DNA from 2 places in the Exiguobacterium sp. SH31 genome. Region 2 is predicted to be linked to the other one. Evidence: predicted binding sites of a transcription regulator. Region 2 holds the regulator's gene; the other holds the start of a gene.

Region 1 (7,378 bases), on a different contig from region 2:
AAGAAGTGGTTCTCTTGCATGACGACACTCGCTTGAGACCAGACCGATGTTTGTGTGACCTCATTCAAGCGCTGACCGTCGATTCGTACTTCGCCTGTCTCTGGCCTTACAAACGCGAGCAACAGTTGCAGGAGCGTCGACTTGCCAGACCCGCTCGGGCCGACGATCACGGTCTTCGATCCGCGCGGTAACGTCACATCAACTGTGTCTAGGACGGCACGGAACGTATCCGGATAGCGGTAACTTACACGTTCAAACGAAATGTCAGGCGCCGTCTGAAGCGCTATGTCGTCACGAGCCGCTTCTACCGCCACGAGGTGATCACTTGGTTCGACGACCTCGAGCAAGCGGTTTGCCGCTTGTTTACTATCGGCGTAGTGACCCGGGAAGACCGCCATCGGTGTTACGTTCTCAAACGCGGTCAATGACATCATGACGAGCATGGCCAAGAACAGGCCGTTCAGTTCGCCATCGACGACGAGGTAGGCACCGATTGCGAGCACGCCCCACGACACGAGCAGTGACGCAGCGACGACGAGCGACGAGTTGAAGAACTGGTTCGTCACGTCTTGGCGCTGTGCGGCGGCGTAACGATCGCTTCGAGCGAGCAAGTCGTCACGGGTCTGGCCGAGCTGGTCGTGCAACAATAGATCGCGGTACCCGTACATCATCTCGGTCACCCCGCTCGACAAGTCGCCGCGCAAGGCCCGAATTTCCTGGTCATGCTTCGCTCGGATGCCGGCAAACAAGATCGGAATCAAAAAGCCGGTCACGAACACCCCGAACACGAGCCAAAGGCTGACCGTCATCGAGAAGAACGTTACGAAGAAGATCGTGCTCAAGAAGACGAGCACTAAGATGATTGGCGGATAAAATACCCGCAAAAAGTAGTTTTGAAGGCTTTCGACGTCTCCGACGACACGGGCGAGCAAGTCCCCGCTCCGGTATTTGGCGAAGATGTTCGGCACGAGCGGTTCGAGCTGGCGATAAAACCGGACGCGCAGTTCGCTTAAAATCGTGAACGTCGCCCGGTGTGACGCCAAGCGTTCGCGGTAGCGGCTCCCCGCCCGAATGACGCCGAACAGCTTGATCAGGACGACCGGCACCATGAGCGCATAGAGGGGCGGCACAAGGCCGGCCCGCGACACGAGATATCCACTCGCCGCGAACAATGCGACAGCCGCTAGGCCCGCTGTATAACCGAAGAAGATCGAGAGGATGATATCCTTTTTCTCTTTCATCATCCATTTTGTGATCGTCCAAAGTGAGTTCATCCTCTCACCCCTTTCTGTAGCGTGAACAAGTCTTCGTAGGCCGGGACAGCCAGTAACTGTTCATGCGTCCCGCTCGCGACGAGGTTCCCCTCGTCCATGAACCAAATCGCGTCCGCTTGCTTGATCGTATGGAGACGGTGCGCGACCGTGACAAGCGTCGCGTCACGCGACAACTCCTCGATCGAGCGTCGAACGATTCTCTCGGTCATCAAATCGAGACCGGTCGTCGGTTCATCGAACAAGATGATACCTGGACGTTTCAAGAAGGCACGGGCCAGGGCGAGACGTTGCCGCTCACCACCGGACAGTCCGTAACCACCTTCTCCGAGCTCGGTATTCAACCCGTCCGGCAAATTGGCGATGACATCGACGAGGCCGGCGGCTTCAGCCGCCCGCATGATGTCGGTCTCGTCCGCCGTCTCACCGAGGGCGATATTAGCGGCGAGACTGCCGGCGAACAAATACGGGTTTTGCGAAATATACCCGATTGTCCCGTACCAAGACGTATTGGTGAACGATTCGAGCGGCTCCCCGTCGACGAGGACGCGGCCACTGTCCGGTTTCACAAGACCGGACAGCACGTTCAACACGGTCGTCTTGCCTGATCCGCTCGCGCCGACCAAGGCGACGTGTGACCGTGCCGGGATGACCCCGCTCAGCGGGTGGAGCGTGAAGCGACCCCCTTCATATTGGAACGAGACCGCATCGAGCACGAGTTCGGGCGTCCGGTTTGTTAGCGGTCTGTCTCCCCATTCGATACGATCGTCCGGGGCGTCGAGCGCCTCGAAGATGCGATCGGCCGCACCCATGCTGCCACGCCCCGTATGGAAGGCGCTGCCGAGGTCTTTGATCGCTAAATAGTATTCCGGGGCCAAGACAAGAATCAAGAAGCCGGCGAAAAACGTCAAGTTTTGCCAAACGACCATCTGGAGCGCCACTTCTAAAGCGACGACGCCAGTGCTGAGCATCGAGATGAACTCGAGCATGAGCCCTGACAAGAAAGCGGTCTTTAAGACGACCATCGTCGCATCCCTGAAGTCGAGACTGCTCTTCTCGATCGCTTGCGCTTCTTGCTCGGCACGTCCGTATAGCTTGAGTGTCGTCAATCCTTGAAGGACGTCTAAAAATTTCCCCGAGAACTGGTTCATTTTCTCCATCTGCTCTTCAGACTTCTTCTGGGTCGCGATACCGATGATGATGAAAAAGATTGGAATGAACGGCGCGGTCACCATCATGATGACACCTGAGATCCAGTGCTGACTGAAGACTACGACGAGAATGAGCAGCGGGATGATCGACGTCTGGATGACTTGGGGCCAGTACTGGCTAAAGTAAGCATCGACCTCATCGACCGCATCCATATAGACACTGACTTTCTTCCCGGACTGTCCGGATAGAGACGTCTCGATCGGATTCGATGTGTAGCGGTCGAGCAGTTGACGTCGAAGCGTCCGCTTCGCCCGCTCCGACAAGTTGGCACCGATACGTCCCGAGACATACCCGAACAAGGCACGTGCGAGCAATGCGAGCACGAGCCAACCTAGAGATGGGATGACACTTTGGAACGATTCGTTTTTTAAAAATACTCGGTCGACGACGTCGACGATCAAATAAGCCTGAGCCAAGATGGACAACCCGATCATCACCGCGGCGATGACGAGCCCGACGATATGTCCTTTCTCGGCCAAAGCGAGAGCTTGCAGTCGTTTCACTGCGTTCATCCTTTCTAAACGTGCATGACAATTTTTCTTTGTGATGATTCTCACTAATTATAACTGATGTAAGGGTCCATAGCGAACGCTTCGCTTATCGAGACGTGCAAAAAAACGCCACGAATGCAGCGTGGCGTCAGTGTGTCGCTTGTTCGAAATATTCAGGGTGCAACGTCACGAGTTGACGGGCGTCGAACTGGAGAATGTCTTCTTTTCGCAGTCGCGATAAGATGTGGGACACGGTCTCGCGCGATGTCCCCGACAGTCTCGAGATTTCAACTGTCGTGAACGGACAACGTACGCGCACACCGTCGGCTTCTTTTTCTCCGAGGTCTTCAATCAAGTAATGGATTGTATTGATCACTCGGTCGCTCGCACTCGGCGTGATGATTTCCTGAACACGGCGTTCGTGAAGGTCAAGGATTCGATTCATCTGACTGACGATATGCAAGAGCATCGTCGCATTTCTTGAGACGAGCGCTTCAAAGCGATCTGTCGGCATATAAATGACTTCAATATCGGTCAGCGCTTCCGCCGAATGTTGGTAATATGTTTCCGTCAACAGTCCCCGGTACGGAAACAGCTGCTTCGGCTTCAAGTAGTCGGTGTATTGATGGGTCGCCGTTTCATTGCACCGCTCGAGCTTCACATACCCACTGATTAAAAAGTAGACGCGCTCACGCGGGTCGCCTTCCATGAATAAAAGCTGCCCTTTGCGGTACGTCCGACAGTATACGTGCGGTAGCAAGCTCTCTAGCTCGCGGCTCGTGCATTTATTGAAGATATCGAGTTGTCTTAAATCGTCGACTATCCATTGCTGTCTCATGATCAATCCCTCGCTTCCCGAACTGTTCATCTTTCTTTTAGTATACGAGATTCAACTTACGAAAACGCTTACAAATTCCGACGGTTTTCTGACAAGACAAAAGAGGGGTTGCCCCCTCTCCTCAGTCGAGCATCAATTCCATGATCGCATCTTGCAAATCGCGTTCGAGTTCGAGCGCATGGAGATCAAACAGCCACGCTTCGAGTCTCGTCTTCGACGCCGCCATCCGGTAGAGGCGGTCTTTCAAATCGTAAGATATCTCGGCGCGGTCAATGAAGCGGTATAAGCGCTCCAGTCGATGACTGTTGTTCGTCACCTCGACAGGGAGCGACACCGTCACTTCCTCATCAATTTTACCGAGTTCGAGTCGTAACGTCTGCGTCTCCGGTTTATACTCGCCCGAACCGGTCACCCCGCGTACGAGTAATGTGACGGTCCGGTCTGACGGTAAGACGGACGTGTCGCCCGTGACATGAACGTGCAGGCTGCGCTCGTCCCAGTCGAGGGTGAACGTCGTCTCGGCGTAAGCCCCGGTCTCATAAGCCCGATCGGTCCCGTTATCCTCATACAGCGTGAACCTGTTCGATGCACCTGGGAAGACGACGACTTCGAGATCGGTCGGGTTGTCGGTGTCGTTGCGTCCAGAGCGATGAGCGGCCAGCGGGACGATCGCTCCAGCTTTCGCGAACACGGCCTGCTCGTCAAGTCCACGGAATATACGGATCGACTTGTCGCCTGAGTAACGATGACCTGTAAAGAAGTCGAACCAATCGCCTTTCGGCAGCCAGACGTTCGTCGCCGCGACGTGAAGCCGCTTGTTCATCGGCTCGACGATCGGTGATACGACGAGTTCACTGCCGAAGTAGTATTCATTCGGCACGCCATACGCCGCTTCTTCGTCGGGATGATCGTAATACATCGGGAGGATGAGCGGGAGCGCATCCTGATGATTACGCCGGTTCATCGTGTACAAATACGGGATGAGTTGGTGGCGGAGTCGTAAAAACGACTTCATCGACCGTTCGGACTCGAGACCGAAGCGCCACGGCTCTTTGCCGTTAAAGATACTGAACGTCGAATGCAAGCGCATGATCGGGCTGAACACCCCGAACGCGACCCAGCGCGCGGCGAGCTCATCGTCTTTCGACCCTCGGTAATGCCCGCCGATGTCGTGGCTCCACCAACCGTAACCGATATTCGACGCCGTCGCCGTGAAGTAAGGCTGAAACGCAAGCGATGCCCAAGAGATGAGCGTATCTCCCGAGAAACCGACAGGATAGCGATGGCTGCCCGGTCCGGCATAACGCGAGAAGATCAGCGGACGATTTCCGTCCCGGGAAATATCGGCCGCATGATAATGGTTTAACATCCACATCGGGTCGAGCCCTTCCATTTTCGATGTCGACCCTTGCTGCCAATCGATCCACCAAAAATCGACGCCGTCTACCTCGTGCGGATGATGCATCTGTTCAAAATACGCTTGGATGAAGCGTTTATCAGAGAAATCGAACGGGATGCGATCTCCGTTCGACGGGTCGAGCCCCATCGCTTCGGCCATCGCCACGTATTGGTCTTCGAACGCCCGGACCCCGTCGGCTGGGTGCAAGTTCAGCGTGACGAGCAGGTTCTCTTCTTTCAACCACGTCAAGAAGCCTTTTGGGTCCGGGAACAGATTCTTGTTCCATGAGTAGCCGGTCCAGCCGCTCCCGTACTCTTCAGGAACGTCGGTGACGTGCCAGTCCATATCGATGACGCTGACCGAGAACGGGATGTCTTCCTCTTTAAACCGGCGCATGAGGCCTTTGTACTCGGTCTCGTCATAGCGCCAGTAGCGGCTCCACCAGTTGCCTAGTGCTTTTCGCGGCAACATCGGCGTCGGACCTGTCAGCTTATAAAAATCGTGAAGCGCTTGCTTGTATTCGTGCCCGTAGCCGAAGTAGTACAAATCATGGATGCCTTTTCGTCTCGGCTCGACGAAACGGTCGTCTGTCATGAGAAATGAGTCCGAGTCGTCGATGACCGCATAGCCTTGCTTGGAGACGATCCCCTCCCCGAGCTCGGTCGCTCCGTCGACATGGTCAAGCGTTCGGGCCGTCCCTTTCAGTGTCCGTTCCGGGCCGTTGAACGTGTAGCGGCTATAATACGTACTAAAGTTCCCTTTCACGTCGACGTAGAGCGTGTTCGGCGCAAACGGTCCTTTCGTATAATACAAATGAACGTGATCGGTGATGATTTGCAGTTCACTCTCGTCCTCGATGATCCGGAAGTCAGGGACGTCATAGTCCCGGTTCCACACGACTTGGGTCGGTCGGTCTTCGAACACACCGTCCTCGGCGTACTCCATCCGGATCAACTGGCTCGTCAATACTGTGAAGCGATAGCAGCTCCCTTGGACGACGGCACGTTCATCTGCAAGTGGCTTCATTTGCTGTGTGTATACGTTCTCCTGTTCAAATAGACGCATAAGTTCGAGCGTTGCCGCTCTTCGTCACATCCTTCCCCCATATTAGTGCAACCGTTTACACAGATGATGATAGCAATGTCAGGTTTGACATACAACACCCCTTCCCCTTGTTCACGGTTCAAAAACGGCCAGTCCGCGTTATGCACAGAAAAAACCGTAGACGAGATGTCTACGGCGTTGATCATTGTTGGAGCGTGGCAGCGAGCCGGACTCTCGTCCCAACGTCTCCTCGGACAGCAGCGTGCGCCTGCTCGAGCGACGTGATGACGGATACGCGTCCATGGCCTGACTCGGCAAACTGCAAGGCGGCCCGAACTTTCGGTAACATGCTGCCCGGTGCGAACTGACCTTCGGCGATATACGTCTCGAGTTGCTCGTTTGTCGTTTCGGTTAACGCGGCTTCCTCGGTCGTCCCGAAATTGACGTAGACGTGCTCGACGGCCGTCAAGATGAGCAACATGTCCGCTTCGACGAGTTCCGCGAGCTTCGCGGCGGCAAAGTCTTTATCGATGACCGCCTCGACCCCGACGTATCCGTTTGGCGTGTCGATGACGGGAATTCCGCCGCCGCCGGACGCGACGACGATGTGGCCGTTGTCGACGAGGTCACGGATGACTGAATGCTCACAAATCGCTGTCGGGTACGGACTTGGCACGACGCGGCGGTAACCGCGGCCCGCATCTTCTTTGAACACATGACCTGTCGACCGTTCGAGTGCCGTCGCTTCCGCTTCTGAATAGAAGGGACCAATCGGCTTTGTCGGGTGACTGAAGGCACTGTCGTTTGGATCGACGACACACCGCGTCACGATCGGGGCGACGGAACGTTCGAGGCCATGCGACCGAAGCGCCTTCGTGAGGGCGTTCTCGAACCAATACCCGATCATCCCTTGCGTCATCGCTCCACAGACGTCGAGCGGCATCGCCGGCGTCGACGCACTGTCCGCGGCCGCTTGTTGCAAAATCAAGTTTCCAACTTGCGGGCCGTTCCCGTGCGTGATGATGACGTCGACGCCTTCTTCGATAAGGGCGACCAACGACTGGGCCGTCGCCTCGACGGCCCGAATTTGAGCGCCCGCCGTCGCATCTTTTCCTTGTTGAAT
Region 2 (7,378 bases):
TTCCAGTCATAGAGACGAAGACCCGACGTTCCTTGTGTACCTTGGTAACGGACACGTGGTGTGACGAGGTTCTCGGCGACGAGCGTACCCATGCGGACAGCGTTCGTCGCGAGCGGGATGTAGGCGTGTGTGCGCGCCGGGTTGTAGTAGACGGCACAGCTGTCACCAGCTGCGAAGACGTCCGGGTTGCTCGTGCGCATATATTCGTCAACGATGATGGCGCCGTTGCCGAGCATGTCGACTTGTCCTGCGAGCAGTCCCGTGTTTGGGCGGAAACCGACACATAGAATGACGAGGTCGGCTTCGAATTCACCTTTGTCGGTGACGACGTGCGTGACGTTTCCGTCTGTGCCGCGGAACGCTTCGACCGTTTGGCTGAGCTCAAGGTCGATACCGCGTGACGTCATGTCGGCTTCAAGTTGGTCCGTGAACGACTTGTCGAGGTACTTGTTCAAGATGCGGTCGGCACTGTCGATGAACGTGACTTGCTTGCCGTACACTTCGAACGCCTCGACGAGCTCGACGCCGATATAGCCGGCACCGATGACGGCGATATTTGTCGCACCCTTCGCCCGCTCAATGATGCGCTGAGCGTGGCCGTAGTTTTTGCAAAGTTCGATCCCAGTCATCTCGATTCCAGGCAGCGTCGGGACGATCGGCCAAGATCCTGTCGTCACGATCAAACGGTCGAACGTGTCATACACGTCTTCCCCTGTCTCGAGGTTTTTCGCATGCACCGTCTTCGCTTCCGTATCGATGTTCAACACGTCATGCTTCATGCGCATCGTCGCGCCGAGTTCTTCGAGCTCGGTCGGTGATGAGTAAAACAATTCTTCAGCGCGTTTGACGACGCCACCGACGTGGAGGGCGATCCCACACGAGAGGAAGCTGACGTTGTCGTTCCGCTCATACACGGTGATGTCGAGATTGTCGTGCTTGGCGAGTAAGCCTTTGACTGCTGCTGTTCCTGCGTGTGTACATCCGATGACTGCGATTTTCATATGGTAGTCTCTCCTTTGAGTTGTAGGCAAGTTAGTGTTTGTGACAAATATCACATTCGCTTTCTGAACTTAGTGTACTATTTCACAAGAAGGTTTGACAATCCCTTTGCTCAGTTTTTCACGTAATTATGTCTAAAGTTTGAACGACGGTTGTGACGACAAAAAACCGCTCCGCGACCGGAACGGTTTTGATCATGAATTGGACGTGCGTCCCGCTTTCACCCAGTGGTAGATGACGACACCGATATAGGTGACGAGACCCATCACATACAAGGCAAAGCCGTACAAGATCCAGCCCAGGGCGTCCCATCCGCGGACGAAGACGAGTCCGATGATACACGACACGTATCCCACGACGAGCAGCGTCAACGAGAAGACAAGTCTCCGCTTGAATGGCGACTTCCAAAAGTTCAGCACAGCAATCAACAAAATTGTCGTCAACACACCGATGATGATGAGCTCATCCCCGTAGTACTCCCAAGTCATCGCTTCTCCCCCTGACGTGTGTTTGATTGGTTTAATCGTATCACTTTCTTGTTACATTCCCCATCTCAGAAAAAAGCCATCCGCTTCAGCGAATGGCTCCTCTATTACCGTACATAAATTGTTTTCGTCACACTCCGGCCTTGCGGCGTCACGAGACGGAGCGTCAATTTCGTCCCTTTCTTTTGTGAGGCGAAACTGAGCGTCGTCGACGTAGCCGTCACCGTCTTCTTGGTGAGGACGGTCGAGCCACGCGTGAGCGTCAATGTGCCGTATGCGACATTCGACGTCGCCTTGAGCGTTTTCGACGCACTCGATGGAATCGTCGTCACGAATGTCGGCGTCGGACCAACAGTCACTTTCGACGTCTGCACATGGCGGAACAGTCCTCCTTGACTCGTCAAGGACAGCGTCCCGTTAATCGGCTGACGGGTGAAGCGGAGCGTCACTCGTCCGGTACTGCTTGCCTTGGCCGTAGCAAGTACTTTCGAACCGTTCTTCAACGTGACGGTACTGTTCGGAATCACGTATCCGACCCAAAGCGACTTCTCATCGTTGATTGAGAGCGTCGACAACGATGTCTTCGGCAAGTTGACCGAGACGTCACGCGACTTCGATCCGACCGCCGCTCGGACACGAATCACATCCCCAGGTTTGGCCGGGATCGTGTAACGCGTCGTCGACAGACGTTTCGCCGTGACGAGCTTATCATTCACGTAAAATCGAACTGTCGCCGTGCTCGTCTTCTTGATTGAGAGTGTCGCTTGTGTCTTCGTCATCAACGTATCCGTCACACTGAGCGTCGGAGTGAACGCACGGACCGTCTTCGTGAGTTCGTACGTCGCATCGCCGCTCGAGCGTGTGACGAGGATGACATCCCCTTCTTTCAGTGGGGTGTCAAACGTGTACGGCATCGCACGTGTTGTCGCCACATGCATCCCATTTCGATAAATGCGATAGGCCTGATCGGTATTCGATGTAACGTTGATGGATTTGTCATAAATCAACGGTGTCCGAGTCCAAGTAAAGACAGGCGGTTCCACTCTTGTCTCCACGGTTGTGAGTCGGAACGCTGAAGCGGGTGCCTCTTTTAATTTGAAGTAGACTTTTGTTCCGATGTCTACAGGCATCGTATTGAACTCTTTAATCGAAATGAGTCCGTCCTCATCTGCCTGCTCATTCGAAATTTCGTAGTATTTCCCACTGCGAATCAACACATCCACCGAGGCGTTCGGCGTCGTTTTTAACGTGACACCTGAAGTGACGGTTTTCGTCAGAACCGAGATGCCGTTAGGTGACGTCTCCTCACTCTCCTTGACCGTCTGAAGTTCGATTGGTTCGGCGTACACGCCAGACTTACTACCGATTTTCACGGTCACGCGAGACCCCGGTGTGAACCAACGCGCCGGTTGCCACGTATAGCGCCCTGATTCATCTGATTGGACCGTCGTCGATTGATAGTTCAACAATGAATCCGATGAATTCGATTGATACAAGTTTTTCGTCACGCTGACAAACACCGGCGTGTTCGGTGCCGTCTTCCCGCTGATTGGGCCTAAGACACCGGTTGGCGGGTCGAGCGTGAGCGGCACATATTTCGATGCCCATAAGTCTAACCGTCGCTCAAAATCGTTCCACTTAAAAATCATGTCATACGATTCATTCGTCTGTAGCGTCAGTTTCCCTTGCTCCCAAACGAATGGATCGTCTTGATAGGCTAAACGTGCAGTCAGCTCAGTCCATGGAATCGGTAAGGCTGTTCCATCGACGAGTGTCGCCGTTCCGCTGACCTCATAGGGACGACCTACCTCATAGCGAGTCGTCGTTTTCGGAACATTAATATTCAATTGCCATGGCGCTTTCCATAAAGACTCCGGTGTGTAGACCTCCGTCTTCTTCATGCCAAAAACGTACCAAGGACCGTGTTGTCGAATGTCAGCGTCATCAATTGGTGCCTCTTTCCACTCATTCGTGCTGACGTTATAACTGACATAGAATGTCGTATACATTTCTCGCGTCATAAAGTAGTAGGTGCCGTCTTTCCACGTAAGATTACTTACGTCTGGCGCATCTTTCTCAATCCATCGTTTCGTCGCCAAATCGAAAATAAACATGTGCTCCGAGTCATCGCTTTTGATTACGAACCATTGATTCGCTTCTTTGATGTGACGGGCCCACTTCACCTGTCCTGAATAGGAACTGATTGTCTCAAGCACTTCTCCTGTAACCGTCCGCTTCGTCACTTGACCGTCGGCGAACGCGAGGACGTTCCCATCATCGAGCAAACTGTATACCTGACCACTGCCTTTCGTGAGCAATCCGCGAATATCACCTGACATCGATGTGATGATATACTTTTCGTCATCAGCCCATAACATCATTCCTGTTGTTACATTCGTTGAGACGAGTCGATTCTCACTTCCTGCTTCGATTGGGAATGTCGTCGCTACATTCGTACGTATATCCCACATCACCCACTCCGGCCACCCTTTTAACATAAATCGGCCATCCCCGATCGCATAAATATTATAAGCAGCAGACACTCGAATCGGTAATGTATAGACTTCACCGGTCTTCACATGTACGAGCGTCTCAGGATCTCCCGAGCGCCACACATATTCACTATTTCCTACCACTTCTCCCGCCGGAATAATTTCAGGCTTGGCATAACTATCTGCCCGAACATCTAATCCGGGCGCCGCCACCATGACGAGCACAACGAGTATGCTCCATAACCATTTGTTCATCGTTCTCCTCATTTCTGTTTATGAATACATAACTTTCAAAAATAATCCATTTTTGATTTAACATTACTAATTTTAAGTTGTTTTTTCAAAATTGAATAGCCCTAAATTATAAAAAAAGAACACTCCGTCTCATGACGTAGTGTTCATTTCTCATTCATCTGTTTCATCAAATCCATCTGTTCTTTCACTTGCGCTTCTTTCTCACGTCGGAGCACACCGCGATACGTCACGCGCGAGATCGATAAGCTGATCTCATATAGGAAGAAGAGCGGCAGCGACACCATGAGGTGCGACGTCAAATCCGGCGGCGTGATGAATGCCGCGATGACGAACAAGGCGAAGTAAGCGTACTTCCGAATTTTCGAGAGGAAGTACGGTGTCACGACACCGATGCGTGTCAAGAACATCGTCACGACCGGAAGTTGGAACAACAGCCCGAACGGGATCGTCAGCTGCAACAGGAACGTGAAATAGTTCGTCGCTCCGATGATCTGTGTCAGACCGAGGTCTTGCCCGAGGTCCGTCGAGATATCGAGGACGAGCGGGAACAACCAATAGTAGGCGAATGCGAGACCGATGAGGAACAAGATAAAGATGACCGGGATATAGGCGAGCGTCCATTTTCGTTCATTCGGATGCAGACCAGGTGCGACGAACGCCCACAGTTGATACAGTAGAAATGGACCCGATGCGACGAGCCCGATGACGAGCGCCAAGTTCAAGTAGATCATGAGCGGGTCCGCGACCCCAAAGGCGTTCAGCTCGAGCCCTCGTTCGACGAGGTCCGCCTGCAGATAGGCGAGCACGTACTTGACACTCGGCAAAGCGATCAGAAAGAAGGCAAAGACGACAAATGCCGACAGCATCAGTCGTCTCCGCAGCTCTGTCAAGTGATCGGACAGTGCCCGTTCTTGATCAGGTTGATGGCTCATGGCTTACTGCTCTTTCTTCTCAATTTCTTTCTTGTCGGTCTCGTCGTGCTCTTTCATCATACCGTTCGTGGCATTTTTGAACTCACGGAGCGTCTGCCCTGCTGCCCGGCCGAACTCTGGCAATTTCTTCGGCCCGAAGAGGATGAGCGCGATGATGGCGATGACGAAAATACTGACGCCACCTGGCATACCGACGACGAGTGATGATTGTAGAAATTCCATTATTGATGGACCCCCTCAGCGGATGGATAGTGTTGCATAAAGTAAATGAGCGACTGGAGTTCGATCGACAAGTCGATATGATGGACGCGGACCGTGTCCGGTACAGTCAATCGTGCCGGCGTGAAGTTCAAGATCCCTCGAACGCCATAGCGGACCAAATCATCGGCGACCGGTTGCGCGTAAGCGGACGGGACCGTGAGGATGGCGACATCGATCTTGTTTTGCTTCATGATCTGTTCCATCTCATCGACGTGATGAATCGGGACACCTGACATCGTCGTGCCGACTTTTGTCTCGTCTGCGTCGAACCCGACGACGATATGTGTGTTATTGTTTTTAAGGAAGTTATAGTTGACGAACGCTGTCCCGAGATGACCGACCCCGACCAAGGCGACGTTCGTGATCTCGTCTTGATTCAGCGTCTTACGGAAAAATTCTAACAGATACTGTACGTTATAGCCATATCCCTTTTTACCGAGCGCACCGAAGTATGAGAAGTCACGGCGAATCGTTGCCGAATCGACCTTGACCGCCTCGCTCAGTTCAGCAGAAGAGACACGCTGTTTCCCTGACGAATGTAGGCTTTGGATAAACCGATAGTATAGTGGCAACCGTTTGGCTGTCGCTTGCGGAATCTTTGGTTCGTTTTGACTCAACAGAAAGAGCCTCCTTTTTACGACGCGTTTCAAACGAATCTGATTTCATACACCTTGATTGTAAACGAATTCACATAAGCACTCAATGAATATACCTGAAAAGGGGAAGAAATAAAGTATACTAAACAGAGAGAAAGGGGTTTTTTCACTTGATCCTACTGCAAGTCAACAACTTATCCAAATCGTTCGGCGTCGAGCCGATTTTAGAGAATGTCAAACTAGAAATCCAAGAAGGCGAACGCGTCGCCCTCGTCGGCCGCAACGGCGCCGGCAAGTCGACACTGTTAAAAGTCATCGCCGGCGAGTACAACTATGACTCGGGCGACATCATGAAGCCAAAAGACGTGACGATCGGCTATCTCGCCCAAGACTCAGGATTAGAATCGAACGAGACGATGTGGAACGAGATGCTCACCGTCTTCACCGACTTGATCGAACAAGAGAAGACGCTCCGCCAGATGGAGCAAGACATGGGCTCGGAGCGCATCTTGAACGACCCGGCCGCCTACGAGCGTCTGCTCGCGGCGTATGACGAGGAGCAACACACGTTCAAAGACCGCGGCGGCTATCAGTACGAAGCGACGATCCGCTCGATCTTGCACGGGATGCGGTTTTATCCGGACGACTTCGAACGTCGGATCGATACGCTCTCAGGCGGACAGCGGACACGTCTTGCCTTAGCGAAGATGCTCCTGCAAAGCCCGGACCTGCTCATCTTGGATGAGCCGACGAACCATTTGGACATCGAGACGCTCAGCTGGCTCGAGAAATATTTGAGCGGCTATAAAGGTGCCGTCCTCATCGTCTCCCACGACCGTTACTTCCTCGACCGCGTCGTCTCTGTCGTCTACGAGCTGTCACGCAACCGCAGCCGCCGCTTCGTCGGGAACTATACGAAATTCCTCGAGCAGAAGGCCGCGCTCTACGAGCAAGAGAAGAAGCAGTTCGATTCGCAACAAGAAGAGATCGCCAAGATGCAAGACTTCATCCAACGGAACATTGCCCGGGCGACGACGACGAAACGCGCCCAAAGCGTCCGCAAGCGGCTCGAGAAAATCGACCGCATGGACGTGCCGGACGGTGATGAGCGGAGCGCGGTGTTGTCGTTCTCGATCAAACGTCAAAGCGGGAACGATGTGTTGAGCGGCAGCGACCTCGCCATCGGCTACGAAGAACCGATTGCACAGAACTTGCGTTTCCAACTGCAGCGCGGCGAGTCGGTCGCCCTCGTCGGCCCGAACGGGGTCGGCAAATCGACGCTCCTCAAAGTGTTGACGAAACAACAACCACCGCTCACCGGTGACATCCGCTACGGTACCGGCGTCGAGATCGGCTAC

Evidence for each region. The regulator Rex, encoded in region 2, represses fermentation and respiration genes when NADH is low (regulators of the CRP and FNR family bind a similar motif). The targets are predictions, from matches to a motif close to TTGTGAAATATTTCACAA.
Region 1: the regulator Rex is predicted to act here: its motif matches at 3,025-3,042, upstream of cydD (thiol reductant ABC exporter subunit CydD).

The regions. Positions count from the first base shown of each region.
Region 1 is NZ_LYTG01000043.1:6,996-14,373, forward strand. It holds gene cydC (thiol reductant ABC exporter subunit CydC) at 1-1,274, opposite strand, end outside; gene cydD (thiol reductant ABC exporter subunit CydD) at 1,271-2,995, opposite strand; gene A6395_RS07000 (Crp/Fnr family transcriptional regulator) at 3,123-3,812, opposite strand; gene A6395_RS07005 (glycoside hydrolase family 31 protein) at 3,934-6,276, opposite strand; gene arcC (carbamate kinase) at 6,458-7,378, opposite strand, start outside.
Region 2 is NZ_LYTG01000075.1:5,224-12,601, forward strand. It holds gene A6395_RS10735 (FAD-dependent oxidoreductase) at 1-1,001, opposite strand, end outside; gene A6395_RS10740 (hypothetical protein) at 1,194-1,487, opposite strand; gene A6395_RS10745 (hypothetical protein) at 1,592-4,231, opposite strand; gene tatC (twin-arginine translocase subunit TatC) at 4,375-5,163, opposite strand; gene A6395_RS10755 (twin-arginine translocase TatA/TatE family subunit) at 5,167-5,385, opposite strand; gene A6395_RS10760 (redox-sensing transcriptional repressor Rex) at 5,385-6,041, opposite strand; gene A6395_RS10765 (ABC-F family ATP-binding cassette domain-containing protein) at 6,191-7,378, shown strand, end outside.